DNA from 2 places in the Streptomyces sp. NPDC026417 genome. Region 1 is predicted to be linked to the other one. Evidence: riboswitches for the same ligand, from Rfam matches in the RefSeq annotation. Region 1 holds a riboswitch; the other holds the start of a gene.
What was found. Region 1 has a riboswitch for glycine ahead of gcvP (aminomethyl-transferring glycine dehydrogenase). Riboswitches for the same ligand answer to the same signal wherever they lie in the genome.
Positions count from the first base shown of each region.

Region 2: another riboswitch for glycine. It lies ahead of gcvT (glycine cleavage system aminomethyltransferase GcvT); the one in region 1 lies ahead of gcvP (aminomethyl-transferring glycine dehydrogenase).

Region 1 covers NZ_JBVHPY010000006.1:6,881-15,950, forward strand. Annotated here, with positions in the region: gene ACZ4NT_RS11350 (FHA domain-containing protein) at 1-25, shown strand, start outside; gene ftsR (transcriptional regulator FtsR) at 64-819, shown strand; gene ACZ4NT_RS11360 (bifunctional nuclease family protein) at 903-1,376, shown strand; gene ACZ4NT_RS11365 (MerR family transcriptional regulator) at 1,594-2,223, shown strand; gene ACZ4NT_RS11370 (DNA polymerase IV) at 2,329-3,837, shown strand; gene ACZ4NT_RS11375 (PRC-barrel domain-containing protein) at 3,762-4,130, opposite strand; glycine riboswitch at 4,247-4,341, shown strand; gene gcvP (aminomethyl-transferring glycine dehydrogenase) at 4,522-7,407, shown strand; gene ACZ4NT_RS11385 (DUF5999 family protein) at 7,505-7,711, opposite strand; gene ACZ4NT_RS11390 (hypothetical protein) at 8,090-8,686, opposite strand.
Region 2 covers NZ_JBVHPY010000005.1:312,144-321,213, reverse strand. Annotated here, with positions in the region: gene ACZ4NT_RS11000 (ABC transporter permease) at 1-212, opposite strand, end outside; gene ACZ4NT_RS10995 (ABC transporter substrate-binding protein) at 330-2,114, opposite strand; gene ACZ4NT_RS10990 (ABC transporter permease) at 2,183-3,190, opposite strand; gene ACZ4NT_RS10985 (enhanced serine sensitivity protein SseB C-terminal domain-containing protein) at 3,640-4,437, opposite strand; gene ACZ4NT_RS10980 (enhanced serine sensitivity protein SseB) at 4,642-5,415, opposite strand; gene ACZ4NT_RS10975 (AAA family ATPase) at 5,482-6,150, opposite strand; glycine riboswitch at 6,349-6,447, shown strand; glycine riboswitch at 6,448-6,560, shown strand; gene gcvT (glycine cleavage system aminomethyltransferase GcvT) at 6,595-7,713, shown strand; gene gcvH (glycine cleavage system protein GcvH) at 7,895-8,272, shown strand; gene glyA (serine hydroxymethyltransferase) at 8,286-9,070, shown strand, end outside.

The DNA of each region.
Region 1 (9,070 bases):
CTACGCGAGCCAGCGGGGCGTCTGACGACCCGAACTCCGTCCGGGGGGACCCAGGGAAGGTCCATGCTTCAAACACCGAGCGGCGGTACCGGCAGCGGTACCGCCGCCGCGGACAGCGGGCTGATGAGCATCGGCTCGGTGCTGAACATGCTGCGCGAAGAGTTCCCCGAAGTGACCATCTCCAAGATCAGATTCCTGGAGGCGGAGGGGCTCATCGAGCCACAGCGGACCCCCTCGGGGTACCGCAAGTTCAGCGCGCACGACGTCGAGCGGCTCGGCCACGTCCTGCGGATGCAGCGGGACCACTATCTGCCGCTGAAGGTCATCCGGGAGCACCTGGACGCCCTGGAGCGCGGCGAAGAGGTGCGGCTGCCCACGCTGGGGCGCCAGCGGGACGTCGGCGACGGTGAGCGCCTCGGAGACCTCCTGACGGACCCGGAGGCGCCCACAGCGGCCCGTATCGGCCGTGACGAGCTGCTGGCCGCCGCCGAGATCGACGAGCGGGAGCTCAAGGAGTGGGAGTCGTACGGGCTCGTCACTCCACTGCCGGACGGCGGGTACGACGCCGAGGTGGTCACGGTCGCCGCGCTCGTGGTCGAGCTGGGGCGGTTCGGGATCGAGCCGCGCCACCTCCGGGCGATGAAGGCCGCCGCCGACCGTGAGGCCGGCCTCGTCGACCAGGTGGTGGCGCCGCAGCGGCGCCACCGCAACCCGCAGACCAGGGCCCATGCCGAGGCCCGTACGAAGGAACTGGCGGGCCTCACGGTCAAGCTCCACGCGGCTCTGGTGCAGACCGCGCTGGGTGTTCGACTGCCCTGAGCGGGGTGTTCGCCGGTGGCGGATCGTCCACCCGTTCTGTGCCCGACTACCCAAACGTCCCGAGCACGGCCTAGGGTTGCTGTGTGAACGAGCTCGATGTCGTAGGTGTCCGGGTCGAAATGCCCTCCAACCAACCGATCGTGCTCCTGCGCGAAGTGGGAGGCGACCGCTACCTCCCCATCTGGATCGGCCCGGGGGAGGCGACGGCGATCGCCTTCGCCCAGCAGGGCATGGCCCCCGCAAGACCGCTGACCCACGACCTGTTCAAGGACGTGCTGGAGGCCGTCGGCCAGGAGCTCACCGAAGTGCGCATCACGGACCTGCGTGAGGGCGTCTTCTACGCCGAGCTGGTGTTCGCCAGCGGGGTGGAGGTGAGCGCGCGGCCGTCCGACGCCATAGCGCTCGCGCTGCGCACCGGGACGCCGATCTACGGCAGCGACGGGGTGCTCGACGACGCGGGGATCGCGATCCCGGACGAGCAGGAGGACGAGGTGGAGAAGTTCCGCGAGTTCCTCGACCAGATCTCTCCCGAGGACTTCGGGACCAACAGTCAGTGACGTCCCCGGACGCCCGGGAATCCGACCGGCACATGCCGGGGGCCAGTGAGCGTGGTGACGGCCCGTGCGGAGAGCATTCGGCTAGCCTTTCCCCGCGGTGGGGCACGGGAAACCACTCCTAGGGTGATTATCACTCGGCGTGCCGAGTGTGGCGATCGTTGACGCACCCCTGGCGACTGCCTACCGTCGAGAAGGCAGTTCAAGGACGGAGGTCGGCGTGAGAAGCAGCGGCGACGGTACGGCTGGGGGTGCCCCCGGACGTCTGGGGGAGAGCGGCCCGTACCCGCTTCACGGCAACGCGGCCGGCCCCGCTCCACAGCGGCCGACAGCGGTGCCGGACGGAGGGGCGGTGTCCGAGGAGATCGGTTACCGCGGTCCCACGGCGTGTGCGGCGGCGGGTATCACCTATCGCCAGCTGGACTACTGGGCCCGTACCGGCCTGGTCGAGCCGAGTGTGAGACCGGCCCACGGATCGGGGACGCAGCGCCTCTACAGCTTCCGGGACGTCGTGGTCCTGAAGATCGTCAAGCGGTTCCTCGACACGGGGGTCTCGCTGCAGAACATCCGCACCGCGGTCCAGCACCTGCGTGAGCGCGGGTTCCGTGATCTGGAGCGGATGACGCTCATGAGCGACGGCGCGACGGTCTACGAGTGCTCCTCGCCGGACGAGGTCCACGCGCTGCTCCAGGGCGGTCAGGGCGTCTTCGGGATCGCCGTGGGGGTCGTCTGGCGGGACGTGGAGGGCGCGCTCTCCCAGTTGCACGGCGAGCGGGTCGACACCGGCGAGACGCTCGTCGGGCAGAACCCCACCGACGAACTGGCCCGGCGGCGCAACCGCGCGGTCTGACGTCACGCGGTCCGTCGGCGCCCGGTGGCGCCGACGCGACGACGGCCGGGGGAGGAGCCCCCGCGCGACGGGGCATTGTCAGTGGCGTAGGGCAGCATCGGACATGTGAGAACCACGCCCACGATCCTGCATCTCGACATGGATGCCTTCTTCGCCTCGGCCGAGCAGGCGGCCAAGCCGAGCCTGCGCGGCAAGGCCGTGGTCGTGGGCGGGCTGGGCGTGCGCGGTGTGGTCGCCACCGCCTCGTACGAGGCCCGTGTCTTCGGGGTGCATTCCGCGATGCCCATGGCGCAGGCGCGCCGGCTCGCGCCGAACGCCGCGTACCTCGTACCGCGCTTCGGGCTGTACCGGGAGGTCAGCGAGCAGGTGATGGGCCTGCTGCGGGCGCTGTCGCCGCTCGTGGAGCCGCTGAGCCTGGACGAGGCGTTCGTCGATCTGGAGGCCGGGGGGACGGCCTGGGACGAGACGTCGGCGCGGCTGGTCGGCGGGAAGCTGCGCGCGGACATCCGGGCCGTCACGGGGCTGACCGGGTCGGTGGGGCTCGCGGCCTCCAAGATGCTCGCCAAGATCGCTTCCGAGCAGGCCAAGCCCGACGGACTGGTGCTGATCGAGCCGGGCACCGAGCGCGCGCTGCTGGGGCCGCTGTCGGTGCGGACGCTGCCGGGCGTGGGGCCCGCGACCGGGGACCACCTGCGGCGGGCCGGGATCACCACTGTCGAGGAGCTCGCCGAGGCCGGCGAGGACGAGCTGGTGCGGCTGCTGGGGAAGGCCCACGGGCACGCGCTCCACGCGATGGCCCTCGCCCACGACGACCGGCCCGTGGTGGCCGAGCGGGAGACGAAGTCGGTGTCGGTCGAGGACACCTACGAGGTGGACATCCACGACCGGGTGCGGGTCGCCACGGAGGTGCAGCGGCTGGCCGACCGATGTGTGCAGCGGTTGCGGGGCGCCGGGCGGTCGGGGCGGACCGTGGTGCTCAAAGTGCGGCGGTACGACTTCTCCACGCTGACCCGGTCCGAGACGCTGCGCGGGCCCACGGACGATCCGTCGGTGGTGCGCGAGGCCGCTGCCCGGCTGCTGGACTCGGTGGACACGACGGGCGGGGTGCGGCTGCTGGGCGTCGGCGTGACGGGGCTGGCCGACTACACGCAGGAGGACCTGTTCGCGCAGGCCCAGGCCGCCGCGGGCGAGCTGCTGGCGCAGGAGCAGGCCGAGGAGGAGGGCGCGCAGGAGGCCGTCGCGGAGGCGGCACCGCCGGCCGAGCGGCGCTGGCCCGCGGGGCACGACGTGCGGCACGCCGAGTACGGGCACGGCTGGGTGCAGGGAAGCGGTCTGGGGCGCGTCACGGTGCGCTTCGAGACGCCGTACTCGGAGCCCGGCCGGGTCCGTACGTTCCGGACCGACGATCCCGCGCTGGAGCCCGCCGAACCGCTTCCCCTGGTCGCGGCGGCGCTGGACGCTGCCGGCGCCGCAGGGGAGGACCCAGGGCCGGCGGCGCCCGTGACGGATGCGGAGGGGGATCCCGGAGGGCGGGCCGGTCAGGCCTCCTCGGAGCCCGCGAGCCGGCCGAAGTCGTGGTCGGGCGGGGCCGGGGACGCCAGATCGAGGCCGTAGTGGTGGTAGAGCTGGAGTTCCTGTTCCGGAGAGAGGTGGCGGCCCACGCCGAAGTCGGGCGCGTCCTTGATGAGGGCGCGGTCGAAGGGGACCCGGAGAGCCCCTTCCACGACCTCGCTGGGCTCCAGCGGCACGAAGGCGTCCCGGCTGAACAGGCCCGTGCGTATGGCCGCCCACTCGGGCGCTCCGGTGGCGTCGTCGAGGTACACCTCGTCGACCGTGCCGATCTTGGTGCCCTTGCGGTCGAACGCCTTGCGGCCGATCAGGTTGCGCGGATCGATGTCGGTCTGCACGGGCCCTCCTCTTGGTCGCAAAACTCATCCGTAAGCACTACAAAAGAGCACATTCAGGAAGGTGGCCACTCGAAAGCCCGTGCGTCGTCCTCGCTGGTAGGCTGGCAAGCGGCTGCTGACCCCGTGCGGGAGAGTCCTCCGGCGAGACCGGAGGCGCCGAAGGAGCAAATCCTCCCCGGAATCTCTCAGGCACACGTACCGCACGGACGAGGTCACTCTGGAAAGCAGGGCGGGTGTCGTCGGGCTCCCGCTCTCACCGACGGTGAAAGCCGGGTCGTCCGTCGGGACGGGCCGGTGAAGCTCTCAGGTTGAGATGACAGAGGGGGAGGCCGTCGGGGTACCCGCGTCGTGGTACCCCCCGAAGGTCGCGTCAGACCAGGAGGCCTCCGCAATGACCGCCCATCGCATTCCGCTCTCCGAGCTCGAACAGGGCATCCCCTTCGAGCAGCGCCACATCGGGCCCGACCACGAGGCCCAGGCCAAGATGCTCGCGCAGGTCGGATACGGCTCGCTCGACGAGCTCACGGCCGCCGCGGTCCCGGACGTCATCAAGAACGCCGACGCCCTCGACCTGCCGGGTGCGCGCACCGAGGCCGAGGTCCTGGCGGAGCTCCGCTCCCTCGCGGACCGCAACCAGGTGCTCGACTCGATGATCGGCCTCGGCTACTACGGCACCTTCACGCCGCCGGTGATCCTGCGCAACGTCATGGAGAACCCGGCCTGGTACACCGCGTACACGCCCTACCAGCCGGAGATCTCGCAGGGCCGCCTGGAGGCGCTGCTCAACTTCCAGACCGTGGTCGCCGAGCTGACCGGGCTGCCGACCTCAGGCGCCTCGCTGCTCGACGAGGGCACCGCCGCCGCCGAGGCGATGGCGCTGTCCCGGCGGATGGGCAAGAACAAGAAGGGCCTCTTCCTCGTCGACGCGGACGCCCTGCCGCAGACCATCGCCGTCATCGAGACCCGCGCCGAGCCCACCGGTGTCGAGGTCGTCGTCGCCGACCTCGCCGAGGGCATCCCGGCCGAGGTCGCCGGGCGCGAGATCAACGGCGTGCTGATCCAGTACCCGGGCGCCTCCGGTGCCGTACGCGACATCAAGCCGGTGATCGAGCAGGCGCACGAGCTCGGTGCGGTGGTCACCGTCGCCGCCGACCTGCTCGCGCTCACCCTGCTCACCGCACCCGGCGACCTCGGTGCCGACATCGCGGTCGGCACGACCCAGCGCTTCGGTGTGCCGATGGGCTTCGGCGGGCCGCACGCCGGTTACATGGCGGTGCGCGAGAAGTTCGCGCGCAGCCTGCCCGGGCGGCTCGTGGGCGTGTCCGTCGACGCGGACGGGCACAAGGCCTACCGCCTGGCCCTGCAGACCCGTGAGCAGCACATCCGCCGCGAGAAGGCCACCAGCAACATCTGTACCGCTCAGGTGCTGCTCGCCGTGATGGCCGGCATGTACGCGGTGTACCACGGACCCGAGGGCCTGCGGACGATCGCCCGGCGCACGCACCGTTACGCCACGATCCTCGCCGCGGGCCTCCGCGCCGGCGGTGTCGAGGTCGTCCACGGCGCCTACTTCGACACGCTGACCGCACGGGTGCCGGGCCGCGCCTCCGCGGTCGTGGCCGCCGCCCGCGAGGGCGGGGTCAACCTGCACCTCGTGGACGCCGACCACGTGTCGATCGCCTGCGACGAGACCACCGGCCGCAAGCAGCTCGCCGCCGTCTGGTCCGCGTTCGGGGTCGAGGCCGACATCGAGGAGCTGGACGCCTCGGCCGCGGACACGCTGCCCGAGCAGCTGCTGCGCACCGACGACTACCTCGCGCACCCGGTCTTCAACCAGTACCGCTCCGAGACCGCCATGCTGCGCTACCTGCGCAGGCTGTCCGACCGGGACTACGCGCTCGATCGCGGCATGATCCCGCTCGGCTCCTGCACGATGAAGCTCAACGCGACGACCGAGATGGAGCCGGTCACCTGGCCCGAGTTCGGTCAGCTGCACCCGTTCGCGCCCGCCGAGCAGGCGGGGGGGTATCTGACCCTCATCCGTGAACTGGAGGAGCGGCTCGCCGAGGTCACCGGCTATGACAACGTCTCGCTGCAGCCCAATGCCGGTTCGCAGGGCGAGCTGGCGGGTCTGCTCGCCGTACGCGGCTACCACCGCGCCAACGGTGACGAGCAGCGCACCATCTGCCTCATCCCGTCCTCCGCGCACGGCACCAACGCCGCCAGTGCCGTGATGGCCGGCATGAAGGTCGTCGTTGTGAAGACCGCCGGGGACGGCGAGATCGACGTCGAGGACCTGCGGGCCAAGATCGAGCAGTACCGCGACGAACTCGCCGTCCTGATGATCACGTACCCCTCCACGCACGGTGTCTTCGAGGAGCACGTCGCCGACATCTGCGCCCAGGTGCACGAGGCGGGCGGCCAGGTGTACGTCGACGGGGCCAACCTCAACGCGCTGGTGGGTCTGGCCAAGCCGGGCCACTTCGGCGGCGACGTCTCGCACCTGAACCTGCACAAGACGTTCTGCATCCCGCACGGCGGCGGTGGCCCGGGCGTGGGACCGGTCGGTGTCCGCGCGCACCTCGCCCCGTACCTGCCGAACCACCCGCTGCAGCCCGCGGCCGGTCCGGAGACCGGCGTCGGCCCGATCTCGGCCGCTCCCTGGGGCTCCGCCGGCATCCTGCCGATCTCGTGGGCGTACGTCCGGCTCATGGGCGGCGAAGGCCTCAAGCGGGCGACGCAGGTGGCGGTGCTGTCCGCCAACTACATCGCCAAGCGCCTGGAGCCGCACTACCCGGTGCTGTACACCGGTCCGGGCGGACTCGTCGCGCACGAGTGCATCATCGACCTGCGCGGGCTGACCAAGGCGACCGGTGTCAGCGTCGACGACATCGCCAAGCGGCTGATCGACTACGGCTTCCACGCGCCGACGATGTCGTTCCCGGTGGCGGGGACGCTGATGATCGAGCCGACCGAGTCCGAGGACCTGGTGGAGCTCGACCGGTTCTGCGAGGCGATGATCGCCATCCGCGCCGAGATCGAGAAGGTCGGCACGGGCGAGTGGCCGGCCGAGGACAACCCGCTGCGCGGCGCTCCGCACACCGCGGCGGCGCTGGGCGGCGACTGGGAGCACGCCTACAGCCGCGCCGAGGCCGTCTTCCCGGCCGGTGTCTCGGCCGCGGACAAGTACTGGCCGCCGGTCCGCCGGATCGACCAGGCGTACGGCGACCGCAACCTCGTCTGCTCCTGCCCGCCGCTGGACGCTTACGAGGAGTAGTCACCGCGGGACATACGTCGGGGCCGGTTCGGAGAGTGATTCTCCGGGCCGGCCCCTCTTGTGCGCGGGTGGCCGTCGCGGCCACCCGGTGTGCGGCTCAGGCGGCCGTCATCACCTGCGCGGTGCCCAGTGGGCGGTGCGGGGCGATGATCTGACCGTCGGGCAGGAGCTCACCGGTGTCCTCGAACAGGACGACGCCGTTGCACAGCAGGCTCCATCCCTGCTCCGGGTGGTGCGCCACATGAAGGGCGGCTTCCCGGTCGGCGGAGTCGGCTGTGGGACACGGTGGCTGGTGCTGGCACATGGATGGGTTCTTTCGCTGTGTCGTGACGTGTGAGCTGGCTGTCGTATCTGTCCTGCGGCTCGGAACGCTGTTCATGGCCGCCCCCCGTTGATAAGTCGGTCTGGAACCAGTGTTGCCCTACGGGCGTCAATCCGCAGGGATTTGGCAGCAGCACTTCTCACAGGTTGATGACGCATCACCCGTGCGGGCGGTTCATCCCAACTGCACTGTCCCTTCGGGTGGTTCGCGGTGGTCGGATGGGGCTAGTCCGGACGGGCGCGAGGGGAACAAGGCTCGGACGAGCGCGGAGGAGCCCGAAGGAGCGGCGTGCCCCGCAGTCGTCGACCGACTGCGGGGCACGGTGCCTGCGACGGGGGTGGGCGGCCCCGGTGGGCGCGCCTACGCGGGAGAGCCGAGCAGCGGGGCCGCGGGAGTCGCGGGTGTCAGCCGGTGGGTGAGGACGGGCAGCAGTTCGGCGACCCGGTGCGGACGGTGGGCGGCGATACCGGGCGGGGCGGGCGCCAGCGGCACCAGCAGATCGGTGGCCAGCGGTTGTCCGGTGGCACCGTCCGCGGCGCAGTCGCCGTGCAGCCAGAGCGTGAGCATGTACAGCTCGGGCACGGACAGGAGCCGCGGCTGGTAGGGCTGTTGCATGTTCTCCGCCTGCCGCAGGGCGCGCTCGGTGGCGGTGACGTAGGGGCCCTCGAAGAAGTGGGAGAAGGCCCAGCCGTCGGGAGTCAGCATCGTCTCGGCGGCGGCCACGGCGCGCTCGCCGCTGCGGATCAGGAACCGCCACCCGGCGAGGCGGGTGGCGGAGGCGCCGGCGGGCGTGATCCGGTCGAGCACGTGGACGGGCAGCGGGGTCTCGGGGGTCACGGGTCCCTGCGCGGCGCGCAGCGACGGAGTTCGCGCCTCGCGGACAGCGGTGGGGGAACCGAGTGCCGTGAGGACGGAGCGCAGGGCGGGCGCGGGAGCCGGGGGGACATGCAGCGGCATGGTGGGTCGCCTCTCATTCGACAGGCAGGGTGGCGCGAGGGCGGGGGCGGACGACACTGTCAGCTCTCGGGGTCAGAGGGGCGGATGCAACGACGGCGAGCGCCTACTCTCTGCCTCGTTTGCGGAGTTTATACGACACGTGTTCACACAATGTTTCGTCTAGCTGTTCCGCGTATGAAGAACAAGAGCCTATTCGGTCGGCGAAACGTGTGATTCATCCGTGTTCCGCAGGGGTCGCGCGGAGCTGACCTCGAAATACCCCGCCGGAGCGGTCGGCCGATTCTCGTCGGCGTTTTTCACGAGCGCGTGCCGGAGTGAAACTGCACGCTGCACCATGCCTGGTGAATGTGCCCGGGGGTACTCGCGTTCAGCGTAGCGGGCCAG
Region 2 (9,070 bases), on a different contig from region 1:
TCCCATACCTGGACGAAGATCGGGTCGCCCAGGCCGAGCTTCTCCCGCACGCCCTCGATGGCTGCGGGGTCGGCCTGCTTGCCCACGAACATCGTGGCCGGGTCCACACCCGCCCACTTCGGGACAAGGAAGAAGATGCCGAAGACCACCAGAATGATGACCACCAGCATCACTGCGGCGGCGAAGAGCCGCCTGATGAGGTAAGCGAGCACTGCTCTCGGCCCGACGGCGGGGCCGTGGGCCACCGGAGGTCTTCCGGTGGCCCACGGCTCACACCGCTCCGGCCTTCACCTGCCTTTCGTGCCTTATGGCGGGTGCGCCGGTCGGGATTACTTCACGCCGAGGTTGACGAAGTCGAACTGACCGCTGTAGTTGTCCGTCGTGTAGACGTTGGCCAGCCGGTTCGAACGCCAGTTGATGAACTTCTCGAAGACGAAGGGCAGGTAGTAACCGCCCTCCATGACCTTGTGGTTGATCTCCGTGGCCAGCTCGACCTTCTTGGACTCGTCGAGCTCGTTCACGTAGTCGTCGAAGAGACCGTTGATGGTCTTGTCGTCGATCATCGCGAAGTTGTTGTTACCGCTGTCCAGGATGTACTTGCCGGACCACAGCGGGAGACCGAAGCCCTGGACGGTCGGGAAGTCCGGACCCCAGCCCATGATGATGATGCCGAAGCCCTTCTTCTTCACGTTCGAAGGGCTGCCGATGATGCCGGTGGTCTGCGCACCGTCGAACTGCTCGATGTCGACGGTGACGCCGATCTTCTTCAGCGACGCCTGGAGGGACTCGGCGGTCGCGACCTCGACGGGCTTGTTGTTGCGGACCGCGATCGTGGTCTTGAAGCCGTTCGGCTTGCCGCAGGCCTTGAGCTCTTCCTTGGCCTTGGTGATGTCCGCGGCGCCGTCGTTCTTCGCGGCGTTGTACGGGTCGTACTTCTGGCCCTCGGAGCCCGGGACGGACGGCGGGAGCATGTTGGTGCCGATGTCACCACCGGCGACCGGGCCACCGCGCGCGGTCTGCAGGGACTTGTGGTCGGCCCCGTAGATCACGGCCTTGCGGCAGTGCTCGTTGTCGAACGGCTTGACCGTCTGCGGGAAGACCGCGTAGCGGATGTAGCCGGAGACCGGGTTGTCCAGGTTGCCCTTGTGCTGCTTCAGGGCGGTGGTGCGGCCCTGCGGCGACAGGCCGGTCTGCGCCAGGTCCAGGTCGTAGTCGCCGGCGATCAGGCGCTGGTCCAGGTCGTTGGCGTTGGTGAAGAACTTGATCGAGATCTTCTCCGGCAGCGCCTTGCGGATCGGGTCCGAGGACTGCTTCCACTCGGTGTTGCGGACCAGCGTCAGGTTCTTGTTCGGGGTGTAGCCCTGGAACTTGTAGGGGCCCGAGGAGAACGGGTGCAGACCGTACTTGGACTTGGTGTCCTTGTCCTGGCGCACCGGCGCGGCCGAGGCCAGCGCGAGCATGTCCTCGAAGTCCGAGTTCGCCTTCGGCAGCTTGAAGACGATCGTCTTCTCGTCGGGCGTCTCGATGGCCTTCAGGCCGAGCTTGTCCTTGGACTTGTCCTTGTAGGGGCCCTTGTACTCGCCCTTCGGGTCCAGGACGTCCTTCAGGTAGACCGGGCCGCCGGACAGCACGTCCTGCGCCCACTGGCGCTCGATGCCGTACTTGACGTCCTGGGACGTGATCGGCTTGCCGTCCTCCCACGTCGCCCCGTCGCGCAGGGTGTACGTGTAGGTCTTGCCGTCGTCCGTGACCTTGGCGAGGCCGGTCGCGAGGTCCGGGGCGAGCTCGGCACCGGCGGCGCCGGGCTCGGCCTTGCCCGTGACGAGCGTACGGCTGTAGTAGCGCATGAAGTTCCACGCGAAGCCGTAGTAGCCGCGCGTGGTGTCCCACGAGTCGGCGTCCTGGGCGCTGGCGAACTTCAGCTCGCCGCCCTTCTTCGACGAGGCGTTGGCGACCTTGTTGTTACCGGCGTTGAAGCCGGCTGCGCCGCCGTTCTTGCCGCCGCTCTTGTCGTCGTCGCCGCCGCCGCACGCAGCCGTGCTCAGCAGTGCTGCGACCACTGCAGCTGCGGCCACGGCCTGCTTGCGCCGCCCTGTGGTGCGTTGGGTAGTCACGATCTCGGATCCTCCGAAATGATGTAGGCGGCCTGTGGATGAGTCACAGGCCCCGGGGGTACGGCAGTTCAGCGGGAAGCCTTCGGGTCGAGCGCGTCACGCACGCCGTCACCGAAGAGATTGAAGGCGAGCACGGTGACGAAGATCGCCACACCCGGGATCACCATGTACATGGGATCCGAGTCGTAGTAGTCGATCGCCGAGGAGAGCATCTGTCCCCACGAGGCGGTCGGCGGCTTGACGCCGACACCCAGGAAGCTGAGCGCCGCCTCGGTGAGGATGTTGGTCGGGATCATCATCGTCGTGTACACGATGATGGGCGCGATGAGGTTGGGCAGCAGTTCCTTGAACAGGATGTAGAACCGCCCGGCGCCCAGGCTCCGCGCCGCCTCCACGTATTCGCGCTCGCGCAGCGAGAGCGTCTGGCCGCGCACCACGCGGCCGACATAGGGCCAGCCGAAGAAGCCGATCACCAGGATCATGACGAACAGGCGCACGCCGGTACCCGTCAGGCCCAGCATCTCGTTCGGCATGACCGAGACCAGGGCGATGATGAACAGCAGCTGGGGGAAGGCGAGGAGACCGTCCATCACACGGCTGATGGCCGCGTCCACCCAGCCTCCGAAGAAGCCCGCGAGGATGCCGAGGACGGTTCCGAGGACCACCGCGACCAGGGCGGACAGGAAGCCCACCAGGAGCGAGATGCGGGCTCCGTAGATGATGCGGGCGAAGATGTCGCGGCCGCTCACCGGTTCGACGCCGAGGAGGTGGTCCCCGCTGATGCCGCCCAGGGATCCCGTGGGCGTGGAGAACAGCGGGTCGATCAGGTCCTCGTGGTGCGACTCGGGGTCCTGGCCCACCAGGTTGGCGATCACCGGCGCGAGAATCGCGATCACGATGAGCACGAGCACGACGACGCCGCCCGTGAGGGCCAGCTTGTCCCGCTTGAGGCGCTCCCAGGCGATCCGGCCGAGAGAGCGTCCTTGAACCGCCTTCGGATCGGCGCTGACAACCGCCGCTTCCTCGGCAGCGCTCGGGGCCGCTTCAGCGGTCGGCTCGTGCAATGGTGCCGTCATCGTGGCAGGGACCCCTCTCAACCGGCGGTAGCCGGCCCACACGTGCCGCTGTAGCGGCATGATCAGTCCGTCGTACAAAGGGGCGAACACCCCTGGACCGGGAGTCTTCAACGCCTCGGCGATCTGTTGCCAGACTTGACGGTGAATGGATGCGCAAACGTGATGCGCTCTGGGGGGTTCCGTTATCCGGACGGCGGGTAACGGGGGTCGGACGCGGGGCAATTGAGCCGGAAGGGTCCACGGGGGACGCTTTCCTCTCCCTTCGTCCGCAACACGGACATCACGCACTTACGCGTTCGAGCACGCTGGTCAGCGCCCGGAGCCCGTTTCAAAGGGCGTGCCGGAGCGCCGATTTCAGGGTGCCCGGGGCGTCGGTTCGGAGCCGGCGCGGACGCGTCGCGGGCCGGCGCGGACGCGGTCGCGGGGTCAGTACGGACGCGGTCGCGGGGTCAGTACGGACGCGGCTGCGGGTAGCCGTAGCCGCCGGCCGCGGGAGCCTGGGCGGGCGCCGCGTGGGCATCGCGGTCGTAGAAGGGCCGCGCTCTCGCGCGCAGCCACATCGCCACCGGGTCGTACTCGTCGGACATGGCGACGGTCGACACGGGCAGCCCGTCCGGGACCGCGCCGACGGACTGCTGCATCATCGCCCGCACCGAGTCGACGGCGGACGGCGACGTGTCGTAGACGTCGAGGCCGATCGCCAGGTACGGCGCTCCGAGCGCCGGCTGCACCCAGGCACGGCGCAGCGACCGCACGGCCGGGGTGCGGTGCGCGTTCTGCGTGAGGAGGGCGTAGAACTGGGGGATCTCGATGCCCGGTTCGGAGAGCCGCAGCGGTCCCGCGGGCTGTCGTTCCAGGCCTGTGGCGATGCGCCGCAGGTCCAGCCACGGGATCCCGACGCCGCCGCCCGGGGCGTGCGGGTTCAGCCAGAGCCCGAAGTGGTCGGGATAGAGGGTGCGGGCGACGTCGAGGCCGTCGACGACCTCGTACGAGCGGTTCCAGCCGCTGGCGGACAGCTCCTGGGCCGAGGTCACACAGGGCGCGTAGCCGTAGCCGCCCACCTCCATGTTCCCGTACTGGGCGTCCTGGGAGCCCGCCTGGCCGTGCCAGAGCAGCATCCAGATCTGGCCGTTCGACGGGGTCGCGAGCGCACGGAGGAGCGCCTCGTAGGCGTCGTAACGCCCGGGCGTCACCTGGCGCAGCATGTGCTCGACCTGCCCGGCCGCGGCCGTGCCCGACGCGCTCACCCTCAACCGCCCCTTCGCGAACAGATCATCATGAACTCACCCATTGCCCCCCGGGGCGCTCGCACGGCTTCCCGTCCGGGAGCACGTCGACACCTCGACCGAGCCATGAAACCAGCTTAAGCGGCGTTCCTGACAGGAACTTGACGCTCGGCTTCACCGGCCCGCGTGGCGTCGGGCACCCGGCGGGGGCCCGGCCCCGCCCGCTCAGTACTCCCGCTGGTAGAAGGGCCGCACCTGGGCGCGCATCCAGTCGCCCACCGGATCCTGGGCGACGTCGAGCAGGACCAGGTTCACCGGGCGGTCGACCGGGACCCGGCCGAGCGCCCGGCCGAGGGCGTCCAGCGGGTAGGTCCGCGCGGGGCCCTCCCAGTCGGACAGCTCGACGCCGACGAACATCACCGGGTCGCCGCCCTCGATGCTGGCCAGGCAGCGGCGCGCGGTCAGGACCACCCCGGTGGCGGCGAACTCGGCCGAGGCAGCGGCCAGGAAGTCCACCGGGTCCTCCTGCCAGTCCGGTTCGAAGAGCCGGACCCGGCCTCCGCTGGCGGGCCCGTCCAGCGGGGTACGGCCGGTGCGGCACAGTTCGGCGACGGCGGGCGGCGGCAGCGGCACGCCGACCACGCCGTCCGGGTTGACCGCGAGCCCCACCTGTGGGGGCAGGCCGCGGGCGAACTCGACGGCGGGCGCGATCGTGTACGCCATGTGCGCCCCGGCGACCTGGCGGAACTGCTCCTCGGAGCTGAAGACCGGGACGTACGCCTGCCCCTCGATCTCCAGCGTCGGCAGGTCGAGCGGGCCGCTGTGCGGACCGCCGCCGTTCGGCAGCGGGATCCACAGGAAGCTGCGGCCGAGGACCTCGACGATCCGGGCGCCGGCCGAGGGGACTCCGAGGGACGCGGAGAGCACCTCCTCCAGTTCGTTGCCGGGCCATCCGCCGTGCGGATGGGGGTGCGGGTGCGCCTGTGCCGGGAAGTCCATCTGTCTACCGCCTGCTGTGAACCGTCGTTCCGGCTGGAAACCCTAGCCGGTGCGCGGGTACGGGGATCAGTCGCCGAAGTCGATCCGGCGCAGCACGTCCGCCGCCTCCCGGTCGATCAGGACCGCCGAGCCGCAGCCCTTGGGCAGCGCGCCGGTCTCGACGGACCGCAGCAGCCGGCCGGCCGCCCGGCGGTGGCGCAGGAAGGCGTAGCGCGAGACCCCCCGGCCGCGCTCGCGCTGGCCGTCCAGGGCCGCGTCCGGCGGGACGTCGAGGAGCAGCAGGTGCAGGGTGCCGCCCCGGCGGCGGGCCTCCCGGGCGAGCCAGCGGCGCACCCAGGCCTGGGTGCCGCAGTCGTGGACCACGACACCGGCTCCCGAGCGCAGCGCCCGGCGCAGCCCGGCGTAGTGCGCGAGCCGGACGAGGGGGCGGTAGAGCGCGTACGGCACGAAGCGGGACAGCCGGGTGTCCCAGCGGTCGCGGGTGTCCTGGGAGTCGATGCGGGCGCCGCTCACGGCTTTGCGCATCAGCGTCGACTTGCCGCTGCCGGGCAGGCCGGTCACCACCACCAGGTCGGCGGCACCGAAGGACAGACCGTGCGGGCTGCGCCCCGCGCGCTCGCGCAGGTCGCGGACGACGGGCCCGGTCCTCGGTCCGCACGCCTCCCGGGCCGGGACACCGGGCTGGTCGGGCAACGCGAGTCCCGAACTCGTCGCGTACGCCGTGGTCCTGTTCACCCTGATCGTCCTCCCCCTTGGTTCCGGAGTCCCATCCCCGTCGAGTGTAAAGAGAAGGTAATGCGGAACGCCTCTCGTTTCCGTCCTCGTCCTGCCACAGACCGGTCACAGGTCCCGCCCGGCCCGCGGGACGGGCCGCCCCTGCCGTGTTTCACGGATGCGTGCAATGATGTGCCCGCCAACTGCATACCGGCCGCTTGAATCCGCGCGGGAGAGTCCCGGGGGCATGAGACCCCGGGCGCCGAAGGAGCAAGTCCCTCCCTTGAATCTCTCAGGCCCCGATACCGCGCGGGCGAGGCACATCTGAAAAGCGGGCCGCTGACCAGTGGCTCCACCCAAGGTGCAAATCAGGACCACCGGTTCGCGGGGTCGTGATGAACCTCTCAGGTTCCGATGACAGATGGGGAGGAACGACCTCGCCGTCATGCCTTGGGAGCCCCACCGATGAGCAGTAACGCCCCCCGTCACACCGCGCTCGATGCCCTGCATCGCTCACTCGGCGCGACGATGACCGACTTCGCCGGCTGGGACATGCCGCTGCGCTACGGCTCCGAGCGGGACGAGCACCTCGCCGTCCGCACGAAGGCCGGCCTCTTCGACCTCTCCCACATGGGCGAGATCACGGTCACCGGTGCGCAGGCCGCCGCCTTCCTGAACTTCGCCCTCGTCGGCAACATCGGCTCCGTCGGTGTCGGCCGGGCCCGCTACACCATGATCGTCCGGGCGGACGGCGGCATCCTCGACGACCTGATCGTGTACCGGCTCGGGGAGCAGGAGTACATGGTCGTCGCGAACGCCTCCAACGCCCAGGTGGTGCTGGACGCGCTGACCGAGCGGGTCTCGGGCTTCGACGCCGAGGTGCGCGACGACCGGGACGCGTACGCGCTGCTCGCGATCCAGGGCCCGGAGTCCCCCGGCATCCTGAAGTCCCTCACGGACGCCGACCTGGACGGCCTGAAGTACTACGCGGGCCTGCCCGGCACGGTCGCGGGCGTCCCGGCGCTCATCGCGCGCACCGGCTACACCGGCGAGGACGGCTTCGAGCTGTTCGTGGCGCCGTCCGACGCCGAGAAGCTGTGGCAGGCGCTGACCGAGGCGGGCGCCCCGGCGGGCCTCGTGCCCTGCGGGCTGTCCTGCCGTGACACGCTCCGCCTGGAGGCGGGCATGCCGTTGTACGGGCACGAGCTGACGACGTCGCTCACCCCCTTCGACGCGGGTCTCGGGCGGGTCGTGAAGTTCGAGAAGGAGGGCGACTTCGTGGGCCGCGAGGCTCTCACCGAGGCCGCCGCCCGGGCGCAGGACAACCCCCCGCGGGTGCTCGTCGGGCTCGTCGCCGAGGGCCGCCGCGTGCCGCGCGCCGGCTACTCCGTCGTCGCCGGCGGCGAGGTGATCGGCGAGGTCACCTCCGGCGCCCCCTCCCCCACGCTCGGCAAGCCGATCGCCATGGCGTACGTCGACGCCGCGCACGCCGCTCCCGGCACGACCGGTGTGGGCGTGGACATCCGGGGCAGCCACGAACCGTACGAAGTCGTGGCGCTGCCGTTCTACAAGCGCCAGAAGTGACACTGGTCGTCGGACACCGACACCGGTCCCACGGCGCCCCGCGTGACATCCGTCCCCGGGCGTCGCACGACCCCGGCCCCGGACGTCGAGACGTGACGCCGGGCACCACCGGGCCGGCTCGCCCGGTCCCCCACCGTCCCCGCTTCATCAGCACTCCCCCGCGTACAGGAGAATTCAGGCCATGAGCAACCCCCAGCAGCTGCGCTACAGCAAGGAGCACGAGTGGCTGTCGGGCGCCGAGGACGGCGTCTCGACGGTCGGCATCACGGAGCACGCGGCCAACGCGCTCGGCGATGTCGTGTTCGTCCAGCTCCCGGAGGTCGGTGACACCGTGACCGCGGGCGAGACCTGCGGCGAACTGGAGTCGACCAAGTCGGTCAGCGACCTGTACGCCCCGGTCACCGGCGAGATCGTCGAGGCCAACCAGGACGTCGTGGACGACCCGTCCCTGGTGAACTCGGCCCCCTTCGAGGGCGGCTGGCTGTTCAAGGTCCGGGTCACGGACGAGCCGGCCGACCTGCTCTCCGCGGACGAGTACACCGAATTCACCGCAGGTTAAGGACTCCCGACTGATGTCGCTTCTGAACACGCCCCTCCACGAACTCGACCCGGACGTCGCCGCCGCCGTCGACGCCGAGCTGCACCGCCAGCAGTCCACCCTGGAGATGATCGCCTCGGAGAACTTCGCTCCGGTCGCGGTCATGGAGGCCCAGGGCTCGGTCCTCACCAACAAGTACGCCGAGGGCTACCCGGGCCGCCGCTACTACGGCGGCTGCGAGCACGTCGACGTGGTCGAGCAGATCGCCATCGACCGCGTGAAGGCGCTCTTCGGTGCCGAGCACGCCAACGTCCAGCCGCACTCGGGCGCCCAGGCCAACGCGGCCGCGATGTTCGCATTGCTCAAGCCGGGCGACACGATCATGGGTCTGAACCTCGCGCACGGCGGGCACCTCACCCACGGCATGAAGATCAACTTCTCCGGCAAGCTCTACAACGTGGTCGCGTACCACGTGGACGACGCCACCGGCCAGGTCGACATGGCCGAGGTCGAGAAGCTGGCCAAGGAATCGAAGCCGAAGCTGATCGTGGCCGGCTGGTCCGCCTACCCGCGGCAGCTGGACTTCGCCACCTTCCGCCGGATCGCGGACGAGGTCGGCGCGTACCTCATGGTCGACATGGCGCACTTCGCCGGTCTGGTGGCGGCGGGCCTGCACCCCAGCCCGGTGCCGCACGCGCACGTGGTCACCACGACCACGCACAAGACCCTGGGCGGCCCGCGCGGCGGCGTGATCCTCTCCACCGCCGAGCTGGCGAAGAAGATCAACTCCGCCGTCTTCCCCGGTCAGCAGGGCGGACC